One region of the Nonomuraea sp. NPDC000554 genome, then DNA from elsewhere that is predicted to be linked to it. Evidence: riboswitches for the same ligand, from Rfam matches in the RefSeq annotation. Region 1 holds a riboswitch; each other region holds the start of a gene.

Region 1 (3,932 bases):
GGATGCGCTGGACGGCCGCCAGTTCGGCGTCCTGACCGGTGATGGGCGGTAGTTGCTTGTAGCCCGCGCGCTTCATGGCCGCGATCGCGCCGCCCGCCATGCCGTCGTTGGCCGAGAGCACGCCGACGATGTTGTCCTTGCCGATGGCGGTGATCGCCTGCTCCATCTGCTGCTGGGCCTTGTCGGGGCTCCAGTCGGGGGTGTCGAACTCCCTGCCGACCTTGACCTTGCCGTCCAGGACGCTCTTGGCGCCCTTCTTGTAGTCGGCCGAGCTGGGGTCGGTGGGGGAGCCGTGGATCATCACGATCTGCCCCTTGGCGGTGGTGCCCTTGGCGTTCATCGCGTCGAGCAGGGCCTGACCCTGCATCTCGCCCACCCGGACGTTGTTGAACGAGACGAAGTACGCGTAGTCGATGCCGGAGATCAGCCGGTCGTAGGCGACCACCGGGATCTTCTTCTGCTTGGCCTGGTTGACCAGCGGGGCCACCGCGTTCGCGTCGACGGCGTCGAGCACCAGCACGTTCGCGCCCTGGGTCAGCGCCGCCTCGACCTGTTGCTGCTGCTTGGCGGCGTCCTGCTCGGCGTTGCTGTAGAGGATCTTGCAGTCGGCGCAGAGCGCCTTGACCTTCGCTTCGAACAGCGGGCGGTCGAAGGCCTCGTAGCGCGTGGTCTTCGACTCGGGCAGGAAGAGCGCGATGGTCTTGCCGCCCTGCTGGTCCTGGGGTTTCGGGTTCGCTGTCGTCGTGTTGTTCCCGCAGGCGGCGGCCAGCAGGACCGCTGCGGCGGGGAGGAATAGCCAGGCTCGGTGCATCGCACATCGTCCCTTTCGAGTGTGCCGGCCCCCGGTGCTGGTAAGAAAGGTAGTTTACTACCAGCGTTGTTGGCTAGAGTTTGCCTGGAGGAGGACGTCACATGCGGGGTGAGCTGGGTAATCCGCGGTTGCTGCGGGTGCTGAACGAGCGCCGTCTGCTCGACCACCTTCACGAGCACGGCCCCGCGTCGCGGGCCGACCTGGCCAAGATCACCGGGCTGTCCAAGCCCACGGTCTCGGCCGCGCTCGCCGGGCTGGAAGAGGACGGCCTGGTGCACCTGGTCGGCGAGGTGTCGGGCAGGCCGGGGCCGGTGACCTCGCTCTACGACATGAACGCGGCGTCCGCGCACGTGGCGGGCGTCGACATCGGCCGCGACTGGATCAGGGTGGCGGTGGCGGACCTGCGCGGCACGTTCGCCGGCCGCACCGACGGCCGCAACACCGCGCGCAGCTCGGCCGAGCTGGCCGTGCTGGTGGGCGACCTGGCCAGGGCCGCGGCCGAGAAGGCCGAGCTCGACTGGTCCTCGATCACCTGCGCGGTCGTCGGCTCGCCCGGCGTGTACGACCCGGCGCTCGGACGCCTGGAGTTCGCCCCCAACCTGCCGGGGCCCGACCTGGCCGAACGGCTGCGCTCGGCGCTGGAGGTCGATCTCGTCATCGAGAACGACATCAACCTGGCGGCCGTGGGCGAGCACGTCTACGGCGAGGGGCAGGGCAAGGCGAACTTCGCGCTGGTCTCCATCGGCACCGGGGTGGGCATGGGGATCGTGGTCAACGGCGAGCTGTACGTCGGGGCGCGGGGCGCCGCCGGCGAGGTGTCGTACGTCCCCGCGGCCGAGGATCCGATCCCGTCCGACGACGCGCTGGCGCACGGCGCCACCGAGGCCGTGGCCGCCGCGCCCGGCGTGGTGCGGGCCGCCCGCGCGGCCGGGCTCGACCTCGCCACGGCCAAGGAGGTGTTCTCCGCCGCCGCGACCGGCGATCCGGTGGCCCGCTCGGTCGTGGAGGCCGAGGGGCGGCGGATCGGCGGCCTGCTGGTGGCGGTGGCGGCGGTGCTCGACCCCGAGGTGATCGTGCTGAGCGGCGGCGTCGGGCGCAACCTCGACCTGCTCGGGGCCGCGATCGAGAGCCGCGTGGCCGAGCTGGGGCCGCTGCGTCCGGTGGTGGTGGCGAGCGCGCTGGGCGACAGCGGCGTCCTGCTCGGCGCTGTCGCCCACGCGCGCGCCCGCGCCTGGGACCTCATCTTCGACGCTCGCCGGGGATGAGGCCGCTACGGGTCAGAACGTCGCTGTCGGCATGGCAGGGGCCGGTGTGGCGCGCTGCTTGCTGATCTCCTTCCAGAGCTTGACGCCCTTGGGGTCGGGACGGACGGCGCCGACGAAGGAGTCCTTGCGCCAGTCCGACAGCTGCTCCTCCTTCACGACGTCGCCCGTGTGCGGGGCGTGGACCATGTATCCGGGGCGGGAGATCATGCCCACGTGGCCGAGGCCGTGGAAGAAGACCAGGTCACCGGGTTTGAGGTGGTTCCAGCTGATCTTCTTGGAGAAGGCGTTGTACTGCTCGGCGGCGGTGCGCGGGAGCTCGATCCCCGCCTTCCCGTACGCCCGGAGCATGAGCCCGGAGCAGTCGTAGCCGCTGTCGCTCGTCCCTCCCCAGACGTAGGGGATGCCGCGCTTCTTCATGGCGAACTTGAGGGCGACCTTCCAGGCGGGGGTCGGGGTCTTCTTGATCTGGAGCTGCTTGAGCTGAGAGCCGGTGAGGGTGGTGGTGGGAGAGGAACTGGGGATGCTGTCGGGGGTGTCGGAGTCGGCGTTGGCAGGGGAGGCGAGGGCCATTCCGGCGGCTGTTGCTCCCAGGACGACGAGGACGGCGATGCGAGACAGGGGAGTGTCCTTCCATCTGGCCGACCGGGTTAGCTGACGGGCTCGGGCCTGGAAGTAGCCCTACGGCGATGCCGACTCGCCCCAGGTGAAGTGGGTCCCCGGCTCCACGCAGCCGTTGCGTGGATTAGGCCTGACGGACTCTAACGAAACGGTCAAAAGGTCGCAAATAGCTTAAAACGGACCGTCCGGACAGTGAGACGGTGTGTTCGTCAGCCGAGACGAGCCGGTAAGGTACCGTCCATGGAGTCGCGTAACATCCGCCTGGCGGTCATTCCTGGCGACGGCATCGGCGCCGAGGTCGTGGCAGAGGGGCTGAAGGTCCTCGAAGCGGTCGGAGTCAAGCTGGAGCCCACCCACTACGACCTGGGTGCCGCCCGCTACCACCGAACCGGCGAGACGCTCCCCGACTCCGTGCTCGAAAAGCTGCGCGGCTACGACGCGATCCTGCTCGGCGCCGTCGGCGACCCCAGTGTCCCGCCGGGCATCCTGGAGCGCGACCTGCTGCTCCGCCTGCGCTTCGCGTTCGACCACTACGTGAACCTGCGCCCGGTCAAGCTCTTCCCCGGCGTCGAGACCCCGCTGGCCGACACGCCGACCGAGAACATCGACATGATCGTGATCCGCGAGGGCACCGAGGGTCTGTACGCGGGCACCGGCGGCGTCATGCGCCGCGGCACCCCGTACGAGATCGCCACCCAGGAGTCGCTCAACACCGCCTACGGCGTGGAGCGCGTGGTGCGGTACGCCTTCGAGAAGGCCAAGTCGCGCCCGCGCAAGCAACTCAGCCTCATCCACAAGACGAACGTGCTGACCTTCGCCGGCGACCTGTGGCAGCGCACCGTCAACCGGGTGGCCGAGGAGTACCCCGAGGTCAGCACCGACTACTACCACATCGACGCGGCCTCGATGTTCTTCGTGAGCCAGCCCGAGCGCTTCGACGTCATCGTCACCGACAACCTCTTCGGCGACATCATCACCGACCTCGGCGCGGCCATCGCGGGCGGCATCGGCCTGGCCGCCAGCGGCAACATCAACCCTGAGCGCACCGCGCCCAGCATGTTCGAGCCGGTGCACGGCAGCGCCCCCGACATCGCCGGCCAGGGCAAGGCCGACCCGACCGCGACCATCCTGTCGGCCGCCATGCTCCTCGACCACCTCGGCCTGCGCGCCGAGGCGGCCAAGGTCGAGCAGGCCGTCGCCGACGACATCCTGGAGCGCCTGACCGGGTGGGCGGGTCG
Region 2 (3,932 bases), on a different contig from region 1:
CCCTGCCCCCGGACTCGGTGTCGCCAGATTCGGCGCCGCCGGACTCGGTGCCCCCGGCCTCGGTGCCGTCCGGGGGATCCGGGACGGGGTCGGCTGGGATACCCGGTTCGGTGTCAGCCGGGCCGGGCGTTCCGGAGTCGGCTGGAGCGCCCAGTTCGGAGGCGGCTGAAGCGGCCTGCCGGCCTTGGGCGGCGGATCTGGGCGGGCCCGCGTCGGGCATGTCGTTCACGTCCTGACGATCGTCCATCTGCGTCCCCTTACGCCAGCTCGTCCCGCACGTAGTCGCGCCACCGTGCCGTCAGTGTCTCGACCGAGAGGCCGAGCGCCGCCAGAGCCGCGTCGACGCCGCGGCTCTGGGCATCACGGTAGAGCCTCACCAGGGTCCTCTCGCCGAACCGTCCGGCCAGGAAGCGACACGCCAGCCACGCCTCCTGGTACGCGCGCGCCAGCCGTCCCGGCTCACGCGCCGCGAACGCGGCGGGCCCGGGGAGCTCGCGCGGCAGCCGCCCGGCCCGGACCTCTGCGGCCAGCTCGGCCGCGGCCACCGGGACGGCGAGGCCCGCGTCGCGGTAGCCCACGTAGTCGGCGAAGCCCTCGTACAGCCAGGTGGGCAGGTGGTCGGTGCCCGCGGCGACGTGCGTCAGCTCGTGGGTGAGGACGACGTCCCGGCCGGTGGGGGTGAGCCGGGCGAACGCGGTGGGCAGCACGATCACCCGGCCGTCGTCGGCGACGGCGGCCAGCCCGTCGAGCCCGGCCACCCCTGTCAGCCCCGCCAGGCGGGCGCCGTCGGCGGTGGAGTCGGGGACGAGCACCAGCGGGCGCACCTGGCCGCCCAGGACGGCCGAGACCCGCTCCCCCGCCGCGTCGGCCCTGCGTGCCAGGTCACGGAGCAGCCCGGCGTCGGCGTGATGCCCCACGACCAGCGATCGGGCGCCGCGCACGGTCCGGGCTCCGTCAGGCCAGAGATCTCGGAGCCCGTCATGCGCGAGCGGGCCGCCCGGCGGCGCGCTGGCCGAGGCCGCCGCGAGGAGCACCACCCCCGCCAGCGCGGCTCGACGGCTCACCTGCACGGACACCATGCCAGATCGTAGCGGCCCGGCCGACCGGAGACGGCCGCGAGGCCGCAGGTCACAGCGCGGGGAACGCAGGCCCCCAATCGTCAAGACCGTGCTGCCGCAGGCGCGAAACCGGACACCACCCGCAAAGCCGCGGAGCGCCACAGCGGAACGCGGCCTGCCGCAGGCGCGAAACCTGGCACCGCCCGCAAAGCCGCGGAGCGCCACAGCGGAACGCGGCCTGCCGCGGGCGCGAAACCTGGCACCGCCCGCAAGGCCGCGGAGCGCCACGGTGGAAGGCGGCCTGCCGGATGACGGCACGCGAAAGCCCCGCCCCTGGCAGGGGCGGGGCGTTTCGTGATCGGTCACAGGCCGGGACGTACCGCGCCGACGAACGACGCCTTGCGCCAGCCGCCGAGCTTGTCGATACGCACCGATTCGCCGGTCCTCGGCGAGTGGATCATCTTGCCATGGCCGACGTACATGCCGACGTGTCCGAGCCCGCGGAAGAACATCAGATCGCCCGGCTTGAGACTCTTCCAGGAGATCTTCTTCTTGATGCGCGCGAACTGGCTGTTCGTCACGCGCGGGATCTTCACTCCGGCCTTCTTCCAGGCGTACTGGACGAGTCCGGAGCAGTCGAACGAGCCAGGCCCGGTGCCGCCGAACCGGTAGGGGTCACCGACCTGCTCCTTGGCCACGGCGACGGCCTTGCGGGCCTTCGCCATCTGCCGAGAAACCGTGGCCGTCTTCGCGGTCCCGACGGTCTTCGCCGCCGCGGTCGTGGAAGTGCCGGCCCTTTCGCTCGTCGTCGCCGCCTGCGCCGCCGGGGCATGGAGGATCAGCCCTCCAGCCGCCACGGACATCGTGAGCGCAACGCCACTCACGGCAAAACGGGACAGACGGGGGTTATGCGGGTGGGTAGACAGGATTTCTCCTTGGATCTTCCACGAACGCCTACCGGGTTAGCTGACGGATTCGGGCCTGGAAGTCGCCCTACGGCGCGTAACGCGCCGATTCACCCCTGATCCCTGGGGAACGGGATCGCTGGGTCCCCGGCTCCGTGCCTCCTGGCTGCACGGATTCGGCAGGCCTCACCGCCGGGTGTCGTGCTCGGTGGGAGTGGCGGCGGGCCAGCGGATGACTATCTCGTCCACATCGGGGGGACCGATGTCGATTCGCGGCGCCATGGCTTGGCACCGCGACGGCCAGAAGCTACGCCGAAAGTTCTGGAGCTGGCAAAGTCCGAGTCAGCCTGTAAAGATCAGATAAAGGTGTCAGTAAGGGGACGAATGCCTGCTGGAAGCCAGGCCGTCGTTACTCAAATGTGACCCTGCTCACAGTTGACGACACAGGTTCGAGTCAGGTCCCATCTGTAACTCTTGTCACATCCGTCACGTGGCAAGGGTCACCCGCCCCGCCGTACCGGCGGCCCGCCGTCCGGTGTGCCACGAAGATCTGCCACCAGCGCTCGGCCGTCTGGACCATGTCGTCGCCGAGGTACCCGAGGAACCGGCCCATGTCCCCCAGCCGGGCGCCGGCGGGCGTGGCGGCACCGAGGACGTCGGCTCCGCCCCGGGCGGCGTCGGCCAGCATGACGGTCATCTGGGCGCTCGCCAGAAAGGCTCGATACCAGACGTCGTCGTCGATGACGTACCGCTCGCGCCGCCGCCCGGGGTCGCGTTCGCGCCTGAGCAGCGCCTGCTCCTCGAGGTAGCCGACGGCCATGGAGATCGACGCCGGGCTGACCCGCAGCCGCTGGACCAGTTCGGCGGCGGTGAGGCTGCCGGAGTCGGTGGTGTACAGGCAGGTGAGCACCCTGGCCGTCGTCCGCGGGACCCCGGTCTGGACCAGCAGCGCCGTGAGGCCCTCCTCGAGGTCGCGCACCGCTTCCGGGTCGCGCCCGTATCCGCCGGTGGCGACCTGCGGCGCCGGTGACGGGGCCCGCCTGCGCCGGCGGGCGCGCCCTTCGGTCGCCTGGTGCGCCCGGTCGGCCCGGTAGCCGCCGGGCCCGCCGTTGCGCGCCACCTCCCGGCTGATCGTGGACGTCGGCCGCCCGAGGCGCCTGGCGATCTCGGCGTACCCGAGCCTTTCGGCGAGCCCCGCGGCGATGCTCTGACGGTCCTCGTAGGTCAGCCTGCCTCCCGGCATCCGCACTCGCCTCCCGTTTGCTCTTCCGCTCGACACACCGGGCGACAGTATTGCGTTTGTGCACACCTCATTGCAACTAAAGACACGGGAGACGTTGCATTCACCTTCAAGTCCATTGCAATTCTCTACTCTATTTAGCTGGCCAGACAGGGAAATCGGCGAATCACTGATTGACAGATTCATTGAATGCAACGTAGCTTTTGCTAGCAGTCGAACACGTACTATCTCGATGACCAGCCGGTCCAGAAGGAGCAGAGATGACCGAATCCCTCCCCGTCCTGGCGGGGTTGCCCGTGACGCGTCCCGCGGGCCGCCCGTTCGATCCCCCCGAGGAGCTGGGGCGGCTGCGCGAGCAGCGGCCGTTGAGCCGGATGACCTACCCCGACGGGCACGTGGGCTGGCTGGTGACCAGCCACGCCCTGGCCCGCGCCGTGACGGCCGACACCCGCTTCAGCTCACGGCATGACCTCATGCGCTCCCCGGTGCCCGGAGCGGCCTACGCCGGGCAGGCCCCGCCCGCCCCGCCCGGCATATTCATCGGGATGGACCCGCCCGAGCACACCCGCTATCGCAAGCTGCTCACCGGCAGGTTCACCGTCCGCCGGATGAACCTGCTGACCGCGCGGGTCGAGCAGATCACCGCCGAGCACCTGGACGCCATGGAACGGCACGGCCCGCCGGTGGACCTGGTGGAGGCGTACGCGCAGCCCATCCCCGCGCTGATGA
Region 3 (3,932 bases), on a different contig from region 1:
GACCGGGATCCACCAGAGGATGTAGCCGCCCCAGGTGACCCCGGCGCGCTTGATGGCCTGGTCGGCGGGGAGCCCGCCGGGAGGGAGCATCTGGCCCACGGGGACGACCTTGATGCCCAGGACCATCTTGCCGACCGTCTGGCCGTTCATCTTGTGCAGGAGGAAGTCGTAACCGACGTAGAGCACCACCAACAGGATCGTGCTCACCAAGCCCACGCCGAACGAGCCCAGGCCGCCGCTCATCGTCCCGGTGGTCGAGTCGTAGCTGGCGAGCAGCAACGATGTGACGAGCAGGGCGATCACGAAGTAGACGATGCCGAAGATGACGCCGTCGATGATCCTCGCCGCCAGGCGCTGCCACCATTCGGCGAGCGGGGCAGGCGCGCCGGGCGGCTGCACGCCCACCGGCTGCCCGTATCCCTGCTGGCCGTACTGCTGCCCGTAGCCGGGCTGACCGTACTGCTGCGGCTGGCCGTACTGCTGCTGGCCGTATCCGGGCTGGCCGTACTGCTGCTGACCGTAACCCTGGCCCTGGCCGTAGTCCTGCTGCTGACCGTAACCCTGGCCCTGGCCGTAGTCCTGCTGCTGACCGTAACCCTGGCCCTGGCCGTAGTCCTGCTGCTGGCCGTACTGCTGGCCCGAGGGAGGCTGCTGACCGTAGCCCTGCTGGCCGTACTGCTGTTGCTGGCCGTAGTCGGGCTGGGAGGGGGCCTGCTGCCCGTGGCCCTGCTGCCCGTACTGCGGCTGCTGACCGTAGTCGGGTTGCGACGAAGCCTGCTGCCCGTACTGCGGCTGCTGGCCGTAGTCGGGCTGGGAGGGGGCCTGCTGGCCGTAACTCTGCTGGCCGTACTGCGGCTGCTGGCCGTAGTCGGGCTGCGACGGAGCCTGCTGCCCGTAACCCTGCTGGCCGGAGCCGGGCTGCTGACCGTACTGCTGCTGACCGTAGTCAGGCTGCGACGGAGCCTGCTGCCCGTAACCCTGCTGCCCGTACTGCGGCTGCTGACCGTAGCCGGGCTGAGGCTGGGAGGAGGCCTGCTGGCCGTACTGCTGACCCTGCTGGCCGTATGGGGGCTGACCGTACTGCGGCTGCTGCCCGTACTGCTGGCCAGGCTGGCCGTACTGCGGCTGCTGCCCGTAGCCGGGCTGCCCGTACGCGTCGTCGACCCGGTAGCCCACGACGGTGGCGTCGGGATCGGGCTGACCGTGAGGGCGGCTCGCGTTTTGTTGTCCGTATTCGGGGATCCCGGGAGGCGGATTCTCGCCGGAGTCGTCCTGTGGATACGGCGGCTGTCCGGTGCTCACCGTGTCACCTCGCTTCGAGTGCGCGTGTGGCACATGTCAGGACACATGCCTGTGCCGCCCAACGTATCGACATAGGTATCAACAATCACCTTTCCACTTAGTCAAGGCCTGTGTCACCCGATGTCAAGTGGAGCAGCATCCGGGTGTTGCCCAGGGTGTTCGGCTTGACGTGCTCCAGATCAAGGAACTCGGCCACACCCTCGTCGTACGAGGCCAGGAGCTCGGCGTAGACCTCGGGCGAGACCGGCGTGCCGTTGATCGGCTGGAATCCGTGCCTCGCGAAGAAATCCACCTCGAAAGTGAGACAGAAAACACGGCGCAGCCCAAGATCCTTTGCCGTGCCGATCAAGGCGGAGACGATCTGGTGGCCGATTCCGAACCCACGGAGATCGGGGTCCACCGCGACGGTACGGATCTCCGCCAGGTCCTCCCAGAGCACGTGCAGCGCCCCACAGCCGACGACCCGCCCGCCCCTCTCGGCCACCCAGAACTCCTGCACGTCCTCGTACAGGGTGACGGTGGCCTTCTCCAGCATCCGAGGGCCGGCGCCGGCGTAGGTGTCGACCAGGCGCCTGATGGTCCGGACGTCGGGCGTGCGGGCACGCCGCACGACGGTCTCGGTGTCAGCGACTGACAGTTCGGCGACCTGCTCCATGGCTCTCCAGCGTACAGATCCGATTACGGCTCACCCCTATCTCTCATCGCTCCCCCATCTTGTGACATGCCGTGGCCGGACGAGCACGTTGGGATTCGTCCCGTTCATCCGACCGCCTACCATGCCAAGCTTGGTCAAAGTGGGCATAAAGTCTGTTCTGTACGTGTGGGCACGAGATCACCTTGTGACTCTTCGGTTGTGAAACCTCAACAGACTTGGCAGTTCTGGTTGAGCACCAACCGCGAGTGCACTAGTGTCCAGCGACGATGCCACCGCCGCGACCCGTGGCGATGGCGCGCCCAATCCCCACGCGGGGAGCCGGGGACCCAGCGGTGGCGAGATGATCAGGCGCCACCACCCCGGGGTGAATCCGGACCACCGCGTCCGGTAGGGCTGCTCCGGCCCGAACCCGTCAGCTAACCCGGTAGGCGCCTACGAGAGGAGCTTGTTGGTGAAGCGCACGCGCGACCGTGGGGGGAAGTCGGCGGGCAAGCACGCCCGCCCCCCAGAACCGGCGCCCTCCAGCAGGCGCGTCCTCCGGTTCGGCGTGGTCGGCGCCGCGATCGCGGCCCTGGTCTTCACCCTCCCCGTCGGTTCGGCCGCCGCCGAACCCAAGCCCTCGCTCAAGGAGCTCTCCGACCGCGTCGAGAAGATGCACAACGAGATCGAGACGCTGAGCGAGCAGTACAACGGCCAGCGCGAGAAGCTCAAGGCCGCTCAGAAGGCCGTCAACGCCGCCAAGAAGGTCCTGGCCACCAGCGAGACCGATCTGGCCGCCAAGCGCGCGAAGGCGAGCCTGCTGATCCAGCACGAGTACATCTCCGGCGGTTTCGACCGGGGCCTGACCTTCGCCGGCGACTCCGATCCCGAGTCCTTCCTTGACAGGGCGGCGACGACGTACGTCCTCGCACAGGAGCGGGGCCAGGAGGTCAACCAGCTCGCCACCGCGAGGGCGAACGCCGAGCAGGCCAAGACGACCGCCACCTCGCGCATCACGGAGGTCCAGCAGCTCGTCTCCGATCTGGGCAGCAGGCGTGACAAGATCACCAAGCTGGTCGCCAAGGTGGAGAGCGGCCTGTTCAAGCGCGCGATCGGCGAGGCCGGACGTCCCGGCACCCGCGCCACGCGGGTGAGCCTGCCCATCGCCGGATCGGGCAAGGCCGCCCAAGCCGCCAGGTGGGCGCTCACCCAGCAGCTCAAGCCGTACGTCTGGGGCGCCGAGGGGCCGGGCTCCTACGACTGCTCCGGCCTGGTGATGGCGGCCTACCAGCAGGTGGGCATCTCGCTGCCGCACTACACGGGCGACCAGTGGACCGCGGGCAAGCACATCTCCAGGGAGGAGCTGCGCCCCGGCGACCTGGTGTTCTTCTACGGCGACCTGCACCACGTCGGCATCTACATCGGCGGCGGCATGATGGTGCACGCGCCGCAGACGGGCGACGTCGTGCGCATCGCGCCGCTGGCCCGACGCCCGTTCGCGGGCGCCGTGCGCATCGCCGACTGAAGGGGACGCGTCAGATGAGCTGACGCCTCGCGGCCCAGGCCACCGCCTCGATCGCGGTGGCCACGCCGATTCTGTCGCAGATTCCGCGAAGTCTTCGGCGAACCGTCCGTCCGCTGATATCCAGACGCCTTCCGACCCGATCTACTGTGACTCCCTTGGCCAGCTCTGCCAGCAACGCTAAATCGGCATAGCTGAGCTCAACGCCTTCAGTGAGCACATCCATCGGGAGCCCTCCCCCCAACAGCTCTGACCCCTGCAAAGCTGCTCGTCTCGCAGAAGGTAAACGCTTCTCTGAAACGCCGTCAAGCATGACGATCGCCGCATTTGACGACCTGCATTGACATGATCAGCTCTATGTGAACTACTCGCCATATGTCGGCACACTTCGGAGCACAATGAGCGATCACACTGATCCTTACAGTGCTCCTCCTTCGTCGATGACAGCTACCGATGTGCTGGGATTCGATCCCA
Region 4 (3,932 bases), on a different contig from region 1:
GGCCGCGCGCTCCTTCGGACTCCACCGCGACGAGCCCGTCAGCCGCCATCTTGACCAGCTCCGGGTAGATCTGCGTGTGCCCGGCCTGCCAGACGTGGTTGATCGAATGCTCGAAGGACTTGGCCAGGTCGTAGCCGCTGGCCGGGCCTTTCGCTTCGAGGAGCCCGAGCAGCGCGATCCGTAGGGACATGAGCTCAGCATAGCCACCGTTTGACATGTAAGAAGTTACATATCAAGCTTCACCTGTGAGTAGTGACACGAGATCCAAGACCCTCTTGCTGGTAGCCGTGATCGGCGGCATGTTCCTGGCGATGCTCGACCAGACGATCGTCGGCACCGCGCTGCCGCGCATCGTGACCGAGCTGGGCGGCACCGCCCTCTACACCTGGGTCGTGACCGCGTACCTGCTGACCGCGACGATCACCGTCCCGCTGTACGGCAGGCTGTCGGACCAGTACGGCAGGAAACCGCTGCTGCTCGTCGGGCTGGTCGTGTTCGTCGCAGGCTCCGCGCTGTGCGGCGTCGCCCAGGACATGCCCCAGCTCATCGCCTTCCGCGCGTTGCAGGGGCTCGGCGCGGGCGCGTTGATGCCGCTGTCGCTCGCGCTGGTGATGGAGCTGTTCCCGCCGGAGAGGGGGGCGCGGGTGCAGGGTGCCCTCGGCGGGGTGATGGCGCTCAGCTATCTCGCGGGGCCGTACCTGGGCGGGCTGTTCACCGACCACGCGAGCTGGCGGTGGTCGTTCTATGTGAACGTGCCGCTCGGGCTGGTGCTGATCGCGATCGTGGTGCTGCACCTGCCGTACCACCGGGGGACGGGCGGCGAGCGTCCCGACTACCTGGGGATCGCCGTCTTCAGCGTGGCGATCGGCGCTCTGCTCGTCGGCCTGACCGAGAAGGGGCTGGACGGCAACACGTGGACCAGTGCGGCCGTGGTGGCGCCGATCGCGCTGGCGGCGCTGTTGCTGGTGGTGTTCGTGGTGGTCGAGCGGCGGGCGGTGGCGCCGATCATGCCGATGCACCTGTTCGGCAACCGCACCTACACGCTGGTCAACGTGACCTCGTTCTGCACCGCGTTCTGCATGTTCGCCGGGGTCGTCTTCCTGCCCAGGTACTTCCAGGAGGCGCTCGGGCTCAGCGCGACCCAGTCGGGGCTGCGGATCTACCCGCTGACCCTGGCGATGGTGGTCGGCAGCATGGTCATGGGGGCGCTGATGACCAGGACCCGCGTCTACAAGCCCTGGCTCGTGGCCGCGCCGTTCCTGATGGTGGCGGGCACGCTGCTCTGCCTGAACCTGGCCGTCGACACGCCCGGCTGGCTGCTGGCGGGGTGGATGGTGCTCATCGGCCTCGGCATGGGGCCGATGCTGTCGGGGCTGACGGTGGCCGTGCAGCAGTCGGTGCCGCCCCGGTACCTCGGCACGGCCTCGGCCAATCTGACGTTCTTCCGCCAGATCGGCGGCTCGGTCGCGCTGGCGCTGGCCGGCACCGCCTACGCCTCGGTCATCTCGACCGAGGCGCCGCTGCACGGGCTGGCCGCCGCGCACGCCTCGGCCGCCTCGGTGGTCATCCCGTCGCTGGGGGTGGCGGGGGCGCTGGTGGCGCTGGCCGCGCTGGTGGCCCTGCCGGGCGGGCGGCTGCGGCCCATCGTCCGTGAGGAGCGGGCGGAGGCCGGTTTCGCGGCGTGAGCCGCGCCGTGCGAAGCTGTGTGTGTCCCAAACACCAGGAGGTCCTCATGGCGGAAACACCGGAGCCGGAAGTCAGCGAAACCCCCGAGGACGAGTTGAAGCGCAAGTTCCGCGAGGCGCTGGAGCGTAAGCGCAGCCAGCAGGCCGGGTCGGGCGCGGGTGGCAGGGGCGCCGACCCTTCCAAGATTCACGGGGCCCACGGGCCGGCTTCGAGCAAGCGTTCGTTCAGGCGGAAGAGCGGCGGCTGAGACCGGACTGTTCGGGAGGGTACGGCATGGGCCGTGCCCTCCTTTTCTTTTGCCTGCTATGTCGTAAAAGGTAGATCTTCGCCCGTTTTATGGGGTTACCTTTGCCCTTGTCCGTTTTCTTGGGTACAGTCCTGGTGTTATCAGCTAGTGACCTGGCCCTTCACAAGGAAGAGGCGGCTGGCTGACGTCGAATCCCGCGCCCGCGGGAACCGGGGACCCATCTCTTTGGGGTGAATCCGACAAGTGCGTCGGTAGGGCATCTCCACGCCCGAACCCGTCAGCTAACCCGGTAGGCGAGATGGAGAGGACAACCTACCTGATGGTTCACCGCGTCGTACCCCCAGCCCGCGTAGTGTCACCCGCCGCCGACTGAGAGCGGCCCCCCTTCCCCTGAACTTCCAGCGCTCCGCGTAGCGACCGTTTCGGCATACCCGCCCGGCTACGCCCTTGGGAGCGCTGCTTCCCCGTACCCTCACAAAGGACTCTTTGACTTCATGTCTGTACGTCTTGGCATGCGCTCGTTTGCCGCTATCGCCGCCGCCGCGTTCGGTGCGGTGGCCATCGGCGCCGGATCCCCCGCACACGCCGACACCCCCTACGACAAGCAGCCTCTGCTCAAGGGCGGCACCACCGCGTCCTACTTCTGGGACGACTCCTCCGGCCGCGCCGGAGACACCGGTCTGCCCGCCAGCGGCAAGCCCATGCAGAAGGGGCTCGTCGCCAGCCCGAGCTGGCCGCTGATGACCGAGGGCTACGTCGTCTACAAGGACAAGAAGGCGCCGTTCTTCGTCGGCGACCGCGGCCCCGGCGTCCCCTCCAACAGCGGTGTCATGCTCGACCTGGACGCCAAGACGTTCGCCTACCTGACCGGCGGCTCGTTCAACAGCAGCACGCTGGGCGTGGACGGCGTCGGTGGCGAGGGCCACATCAAGATCAAGTACGTCATCACCAAGTGGGGTTCCGGCCCCGGCAAGAAGAACTACCCGGTGGCGTACTCGTCCGGCGCCTGGTCCCGCGTGGACAAGCACCCGGCCAAGCCGCCGACCGTCCTCGTCAAGAAGGACACGGCGGACAAGAGCGAGCCCGCTCCCGCCGCGCCCGCGCCCGCAGCCGCCGAGCCCAAGGCCGCTGTGGCCGCTGTGGCCAACGTGGCCGACGTGCATCCGCAGGCCGCCTCTGCCGAGAGCGAGCCCGCCTCGGGCGCGTCGAGCGGCGTGACCGGCGCGGTCGTGGCCGGCGGCCTGGCCCTGGTCGGTGGCGGCCTGGTGATGGGCCGCGACCGGATCCGCAGGCTCATCCGACGCTGAACCTCGGGAGCCCGCGGACACGGGGACCGCGGGCTCATCGGGAACCCACCCTCAAGGGGCCCGCGGATCAGGGGATCGCGGACACACCTGACGACGGCTTGCGCCCACCCGCACTGGGCGCAAGCCGTCGAGCTTTTCAGACCTCCAGCTTCTCCTCGATGGCGCGAAGCTGGTGGCGGGCCAGGGCCAGGTTGGCGCGGCCGCGGTCGAGAGCCAGGTAGAGGAACAGGCCCTTGCCGCCGCGCCCGCTGATCGGGCGGATGATGTGATACTGGGAGCCGAGCGTGATCAGGATGTCCTCGATGGCGTCCTTGAGCCCCAGCGAGTCCATCGTGCGCAGCTTGGCCTTGACCACCTCGGTGTTGCCCGCGGCGGCCACCTGGAGGTCCAGGTCCTTGGAGCCGCCGAGCGCGCCGAGCGCCATGCCGCTGCCGTGGTCGACGATCGCCGCTCCGATCGAGCCGTCGATCGTCATCATCTCCTTGAGCGAGATGTCCATGCTCGTCATGTCTTCCTCCGTTCGCGTGCTGCGATGGCGGCCAGAGCGGCCGCCGTCCTGCGCCCCTCCAGCCGGAGCAGGCCGAGATTGGCGCCGGGGCCCGCCAGGACTGTGAGGACGATGGTGGGGCCCGCCGCGTAGCAGGCCGCGTAGCCGGCGGTGCCGGAGATGAGCGTCTCCTCCAGGGCGCCCC

What was found. Region 1 has a riboswitch for cyclic di-AMP ahead of ABT294_RS23780 (C40 family peptidase). Riboswitches for the same ligand answer to the same signal wherever they lie in the genome.
Region 2: another riboswitch for cyclic di-AMP. It lies ahead of ABT294_RS16300 (C40 family peptidase); the one in region 1 lies ahead of ABT294_RS23780 (C40 family peptidase).
Region 3: another riboswitch for cyclic di-AMP. It lies ahead of ABT294_RS10210 (C40 family peptidase); the one in region 1 lies ahead of ABT294_RS23780 (C40 family peptidase).
Region 4: another riboswitch for cyclic di-AMP. It lies ahead of ABT294_RS24900 (hypothetical protein); the one in region 1 lies ahead of ABT294_RS23780 (C40 family peptidase).

Annotation. Positions count from the first base shown of each region.
Region 1 covers NZ_JBEPDC010000012.1:241,285-245,216, forward strand. The annotation lists gene ABT294_RS23770 (sugar ABC transporter substrate-binding protein) at 1-811, opposite strand, end outside; gene ABT294_RS23775 (ROK family transcriptional regulator) at 913-2,076, shown strand; gene ABT294_RS23780 (C40 family peptidase) at 2,089-2,646, opposite strand; cyclic di-AMP (ydaO/yuaA leader) riboswitch at 2,699-2,835, opposite strand; gene ABT294_RS23785 (3-isopropylmalate dehydrogenase) at 2,935-3,932, shown strand, end outside.
Region 2 covers NZ_JBEPDC010000007.1:191,166-195,097, reverse strand. The annotation lists gene ABT294_RS16310 (M48 family metallopeptidase) at 1-247, opposite strand, end outside; gene ABT294_RS16305 (gluzincin family metallopeptidase) at 258-1,064, opposite strand; gene ABT294_RS16300 (C40 family peptidase) at 1,421-1,942, opposite strand; cyclic di-AMP (ydaO/yuaA leader) riboswitch at 1,995-2,155, opposite strand; gene ABT294_RS16295 (GbsR/MarR family transcriptional regulator) at 2,418-3,206, opposite strand; gene ABT294_RS16290 (cytochrome P450) at 3,464-3,932, shown strand, end outside.
Region 3 covers NZ_JBEPDC010000004.1:280,386-284,317, forward strand. The annotation lists gene ABT294_RS10200 (RDD family protein) at 1-1,302, opposite strand, end outside; gene ABT294_RS10205 (amino-acid N-acetyltransferase) at 1,400-1,957, opposite strand; cyclic di-AMP (ydaO/yuaA leader) riboswitch at 2,244-2,403, shown strand; gene ABT294_RS10210 (C40 family peptidase) at 2,409-3,461, shown strand; gene ABT294_RS10215 (LuxR C-terminal-related transcriptional regulator) at 3,472-3,684, opposite strand.
Region 4 covers NZ_JBEPDC010000013.1:191,790-195,721, forward strand. The annotation lists gene ABT294_RS24885 (PadR family transcriptional regulator) at 1-190, opposite strand, end outside; gene ABT294_RS24890 (MDR family MFS transporter) at 246-1,685, shown strand; gene ABT294_RS24895 (DUF5302 domain-containing protein) at 1,733-1,933, shown strand; cyclic di-AMP (ydaO/yuaA leader) riboswitch at 2,109-2,244, shown strand; gene ABT294_RS24900 (hypothetical protein) at 2,428-3,240, shown strand; gene ABT294_RS24905 (hypothetical protein) at 3,377-3,748, opposite strand; gene ABT294_RS24910 (roadblock/LC7 domain-containing protein) at 3,745-3,932, opposite strand, start outside.